Regions from separate parts of the Enterobacter sp. RHBSTW-00994 genome, predicted to be linked through region 1. Evidence: predicted binding sites of a transcription regulator. Region 1 holds the regulator's gene; the other holds the start of a gene.

Region 1 (3,145 bases):
CAATGTGCGTTCCCTCCGGCGTATGATTCACCGCGTTATAGACCAGGTTAGAGATGGCGCTCCGCAGTTCATCTTCACTGCCAAGCACTTTCAGCGTGTTATCAACCTCAAAGGTCAACTGGTGTTTTTTATGGCTTAAGGTCTGCGCTTCACGCTCCACCACACGCAACATCATCGGCACGTCGATCGTATCATTCAGCGCCAGCGAGGGCGCAGCTTCAATTTTTGACAAGGTCAGAAGCTGTTTTACCAGACCCTCCATCCGGTGCGTTTGCTCACGCATGGTGTGCAGCGCTTTCTCACGTGGCGCGCCCTCCAGCGTTTGCTCCTGCATCATTTCCAGATAGCCCTGAAGGACGGTCAGCGGTGTGCGTAATTCATGGCTTACGTTAGCAAAGAAGTTCCGTCTCGCCCCTTCCAGTTGGTGCATCTGGGTCACATCACGCGCCACCATCAGCCACTGCTGATCGCTGTAAGGCATCACGCGGATCTCTAGATGTCGGCCATTGTTCAGTTTCAGGTTGTGCGGGCGAGTAAAGTCACGCTTTTTCAGGTAAAGCGTGAACTCCGGGTAACGTAGAAGGTTCAGGATGTTCTGGCCATTATCATCCGGCCAGCGCAGGCCTAACAGCTGTTGCGCCAGGCCATTACACCAAAAGATCGTCCCTTCTTCGGTGGTAAGAATCACGGCATCCGGTAGCGACTCAGCGCCGCTACGAAAGCGTTTAATCAGGCTTCCCAGTTCCCGGCGGCGCTTTTTATTGCGCATTTGCATCTGGTGCAAACCATAAAGCAGAGGTTCCCAGCTTCCGCTTCCCGGCGGGGGAGTCATACTCCTGTCTACCCACAACCACCACGAAAGACGCAGTAAATTCCAGAAATGCCAGATCAACAGTCCAGTCACTGCCGCCAGCAAAAACCACGGCAGATGGCCCACAATAGCCCCCAAAATGAAGGCCGGAATACAACATAAGATCAGTTCAAAAACGAGCCTTTTCCATGACAGACGTTCCAGCACGCGTCACACTCCTGTCATTGTTCAGAAACGGGTCGAAAAACGATAACCCGTGCCGCGGACCGTCTGCACCATGCGATCGTGGCCGCTATGCTCCAGCGCTTTACGCAGGCGGCGTATATGCACATCGACCGTCCGGTCTTCGACATACACGTTAGTTCCCCAGACGTTATTCAGCAACTGCTCACGGCTGTATACTCGCTCTGGATGCGTCATAAAGAAGTGCAATAATTTGAATTCAGTCGGTCCCATATCAAGGGGATTTTCACCTGTCATGACACGGTGCGAAGTAGGATCCAGGCTTAAGCCCTGCATCTCAATCACCTCTTCCACTGCCATAGGTGAAATGCGGCGCATTACCGCTTTGATGCGTGCCACCAGTTCTTTAGGCGAAAACGGTTTAGTGATGTAATCATCCGCCCCCGTTTCAAGACCACGAACGCGATCTTCCTCTTCACCACGCGCCGTCAGCATCACAACCGGGATATCACGCGTCATCGCTTCACGTTTGATGTGTTTGATGAACTGCAGACCAGAGCCGCCAGGCAACATCCAGTCAAGCAGAATTAAATCGGGCCAGGGTTCATTCAGCTGATTCACCGCGCTGTCATAATCTTCAGCTTCAACCGGCTGAAAGCCATTTTGTTCGAGCACGAAGCACACCATTTCACGAATAGGTGCTTCATCTTCTACGACCAGAATACGTCTCGCCATACTTTGCCCTGTCTTATGTAAGTTACAAGTTTGTAATGCGGCGTCATTATGCGTCAGATTTATGACAGATTTATGAAAAACATGACCACTACAAATGGCAAACTGTTGTTTTATTACAGCGGTTATTTTCCTGCTCCTGAAAGTTTATAATCGCCCATTCCTTTTTTCGCCATGGATCTGTTATGCGCATACTTCACACCTCGGACTGGCATCTGGGTCAAAACTTTTACAGCAAAAGCCGCGCCGCTGAACATGAAGCGTTCCTGAACTGGCTGCTGGACACAGCCCAGTCACATGAGGTGGATGCGATCATCGTGGCGGGCGATATTTTCGATACAGGTTCCCCACCCAGTTATGCGCGAGAACTTTACAACCGTTTTGTGGTGCATCTCCAGCGAACAGGCTGCCATCTGGTGATAGTCGCTGGTAATCATGACTCGGTCGCCACACTCAACGAGTCGCGAGATATCCTCGCATTTCTGAACACGACCGTCGTCGCAAACGCCGGACACGCTCCGCAGATCCTGAAAAAACGCGACGGTACGCCAGGTGCGGTGCTGTGCCCGATTCCTTTTTTACGCCCGCGCGACATCGTACAAAGCCAGGCCGGGTTTTCCGGCAGCGAAAAGCAGCAGCATTTATTACAGGCCATCACTGACTACTATCACCAGCAATACATTGAGGCTTGCGCACTGCGCGGCGAACAGGCTATTCCCGTGATTGCAACCGGGCATCTGACCACCGTCGGAGCCAGCAAAAGTGATGCTGTACGTGATATTTATATCGGAACACTCGACGCCTTCCCGGCGCAAAACTTTCCCCCTGCCGATTATATTGCCCTTGGGCACATTCACCGGGCGCAGATGATTGGCGGCAGCGAACACATTCGCTACTGCGGCTCTCCCATTTCGCTCAGTTTCGATGAAACAGGCAAAGCAAAGTCCGTACACCTGGTGAGCTTTTCCGACGGCAAACTCAGCGCTGTTGAGACGCTGGACGTGCCTGTGACTCAGCCGCTGGCCGTGCTGAAAGGCGATCTGGCGGCCATCACCGCTCAACTGGAACAGTGGCGTGGCGTGGCGCAGCATCCTGCCGTCTGGCTCGATATTGAAATCACTACCGATGACTACCTGCATGATATGCAGCGTAAGATTCAGGCGCTGACGGAAGACCTGCCGGTAGAGGTTTTGCTGGTGCGTCGCAGCCGCGAACAGCGCGAGAAAATACTGCAAAGTGCACAACGTGAAACGCTCAGTGAACTCCGGGTTGAAGAGGTGTTTGAACGACGTTTATCTCAGGAAGAGATCGACGACGCAAAACGAGCGCGGCTCAACGAACTGTTCACCCATACCCTGCATGCGCTTAATGACGAGGATGAAAACGCATGAAAATTCTCAGCCTGCGTCTCAAAAACCT
Region 2 (3,145 bases), 390 kb from region 1:
CTGCGGGGTATAAACCGGTGGCCTCTGGCAGTGAGATGACACCAGAAGGTTTGCGAAATACCGACGCGCTGGCATTGCAACGTAACAGCAGCGTCCCTCTTTCCTACGAAGCCGTAAACCCCTATACCTTTGAAGAACCTACCTCACCGCACATCGTGAGCGCTGACGAACAACGCCCCATCAATTTCGCTGTATTATCTGCTGGGTTAAAGTCGCTGGAAAATCAGGCGGATTGGGTACTGGTGGAAGGGGCTGGCGGCTGGTTTACTCCGCTTTCAGAAACGCAGACGTTCGCCGACTGGGTGCGCACCGAGCAGCTTCCGGTTATCCTGGTCGTTGGCGTAAAGCTGGGTTGTATCAACCACGCCATGCTGACGGCACAGGCCGTTCAGCATGCGGGGTTGCGTCTGGCTGGCTGGATTGCCAACGATGTCGTTGCCCCTGGCAAACGTCATCAGGCATATCTGACCACCCTTAAACGGGTTCTTCCCGCACCGTTCCTCGGAGAGATTCCGTGGCTTGCGGACGGTGCTGACCATGCTGAAACCGGACGTTATCTGGAGCTCAGCGTCTTGCATCCCGCGTCATCCAGTGCGCAATAAGCGCATCATCCAGCTCGTTAACGTGGCCCTGAGCCACGTTACGCCCACGATAGAGCACGCAAAAGCGATCTGCGACCCGGCGGATAAACGATAGCTGCTGTTCTGCTAACAACACGGTCATCCCCAACTCCCGATTTAACCGCACCAGCAAGTGCCCGAGCTTTTGCGCAAAACTGTGTCCCGCACCCAGCATGGGTTCATCGAGGATCAAGACGCGTGGGCGGCTCACCAGCGCATTGGCGAGTGCGAGCTGGTACTGGTCGTCAGGGGCGAGTCCTGTTGCACGGGTTTGTCGCAACGCGTATAGCTGCGGAAACAAGTCATAGACCTCACTTTTGGCGACAGGATCAGGCTTTCCGGTTGCCCGCATGGCGATATGCAGATTTTCCTCAATGGTCAGTTGTGAAAAAATCCGCCGATCCTGCGGGACGTAGCCAATTCCGACCATGTTGCGCTGCTCGGGGGCTGGGCCGAGCAGGTCACGCGGCGGAGCACCCGCTTCATGCCAGATGATAGTGCCGCTTTCAACCGGTACATTCCCTGTAATGCAGTTCATCAGGGTGGTTTTGCCCATACCCGGCAGGCCAATCACCCCTGTACACAGGCCTGGCGGGAGATCTAAATCAACATTCCATAGCGTATGTTGGTTTCCGTAAAACTGATTGACTGCACGCAGACTCAACATGTTTCTCTCCTTAATTATCGCGGTGGGTGGGGCTCATACGGGAATGTGCAAAACCCCTGCCAGATCCGGCAAGTTGATTAAAAAAGAGACTTTTTTAGGAATACATCACAGCGATGAGCGGAGATTGTGGCCGTCTTGCACAGTCGCAGTGCCTGGCTGTTGGGTTGTGGTGCAGGCATCAGAATGGCGAAATTGTGAGTAAGATCTCACCAGTTCGTTATGATTAACTCAACTGATTATCATCAAAAAATAGCGATAAAAATTTTTTGTCACCCCACCTATGGGAAAAACCGGGAATTTGCTGAGTGGCGGTCTGTACGGGCTGGAAGCAGTTATCCACTATTCCTGTGGATAACCATGTGTATTAGAGTTAGAAAACACGCGATAAGCGAGAGAATACGCGGCCTACGCCTGAATTGGTGCGAAACACGGCTTTAGGAAATATCGCTTATTAATTAATTGGTTAGATAAAAGCAATTGCCGTAATGAAACTGTCACTCGTTGCCACAAAACTTTCATTACATGGCTTGACAAATGTTAAAAAAGGAAAAGTTCTGGGGATAACCGGTGGTCGCTGGTGTTTTATTTTGTCACAGTCTACATTTCAGCCGGGTTTACGCTAATCACCCGGATGCTAATCTAAATATTCTGATACGCTACTGGTTTTTCATCCAGTCTTTTTTGCTGGCAATCCTGGCAACAGCGAGTAAAATTACTCACCTGCCGCTTATTAGGTCATCAGGTTGTCGCCCATGAGTAAACCGTTCAAATTGAATTCTGTTTTTCGTCCTTCTGGCGATCAGCCGGACGCCATTCGTCGTCTGAAAGAGGGGCTGGAAGATGGGCTTGCACATCAAACGCTGTTGGGCGTGACCGGTTCGGGTAAAACCTTCACCATCGCCAACGTGATTGCCGATTTGCAGCGCCCCACAATGGTGCTGGCGCCCAATAAAACGCTGGCGGCGCAGTTGTACGGCGAGATGAAAGAGTTCTTCCCTGAGAACGCGGTAGAGTATTTCGTCTCGTACTATGACTATTACCAGCCAGAAGCCTATGTCCCAAGCTCTGACACGTTTATCGAGAAAGATGCGTCGGTGAACGAACACATTGAGCAGATGCGCCTCTCGGCAACCAAGGCGCTTCTCGAACGGCGTGATGTCATCGTTGTGGCCTCCGTCTCCGCTATTTACGGTCTGGGCGACCCGGACCTCTATCTGAAGATGATGTTGCATCTTACGCAGGGGATGATTATCGATCAGCGCGCGATTGTACGCCGCCTGACGGAACTGCAATACGCCCGCAACGATCAGGCGTTCCAGCGCGGGACGTTCCGCGTGCGCGGTGAAGTGATCGACATTTTCCCGGCAGAATCTGATGATCTCGCGCTGCGCGTTGAGCTGTTCGATGAAGAGGTCGAGCGTTTGTCGCTCTTTGATCCGCTGACTGGCCATGTTGAATCGGTTATTCAGCGTTTTACCATTTACCCGAAAACGCACTACGTCACACCGCGTGAACGTATTTTGCAGGCCATGGAAGAGATCAAAGTGGAGCTGGCCGAGCGTCGTAAAGTGCTGCTGGCAAACAATAAGCTGGTTGAAGAGCAACGTCTGAGTCAACGTACCCAGTTCGACCTTGAGATGATGAATGAGCTGGGATACTGCTCTGGTATCGAAAACTATTCCCGTTATCTTTCGGGGCGTGGTCCAGGCGAAGCTCCGCCAACACTGTTTGATTACCTGCCGGCTGATGGCTTGCTGGTTGTTGACGAATCGCACGTGACCATTCCGCAAATTGGCGGCATGTACAGGGGTGACCGCGCCCGTAAAGAGACGCTGGTGGAGTACGGTTTCCGCCTGCC

The links. The regulator PhoB, encoded in region 1, activates phosphate uptake and scavenging genes when phosphate is short. The targets are predictions, from matches to a motif close to CTGTCATAAAACTGNCNNAT.
Region 2: a site for PhoB is predicted at 1,789-1,808, ahead of uvrB (excinuclease ABC subunit UvrB). Genes of this name have one in related genera too.

The regions. Positions count from the first base shown of each region.
Region 1 covers NZ_CP056199.1:1,014,441-1,017,585, reverse strand. Annotated here, with positions in the region: gene phoR (phosphate regulon sensor histidine kinase PhoR) at 1-1,018, opposite strand, end outside; gene phoB (phosphate response regulator transcription factor PhoB) at 1,040-1,729, opposite strand; gene sbcD (exonuclease subunit SbcD) at 1,912-3,117, shown strand; gene sbcC (exonuclease subunit SbcC) at 3,114-3,145, shown strand, end outside.
Region 2 covers NZ_CP056199.1:1,405,692-1,408,836, forward strand. Annotated here, with positions in the region: gene bioD (dethiobiotin synthase) at 1-602, shown strand, start outside; gene HV346_RS06635 (ATP-binding cassette domain-containing protein) at 565-1,287, opposite strand; gene uvrB (excinuclease ABC subunit UvrB) at 2,040-3,145, shown strand, end outside.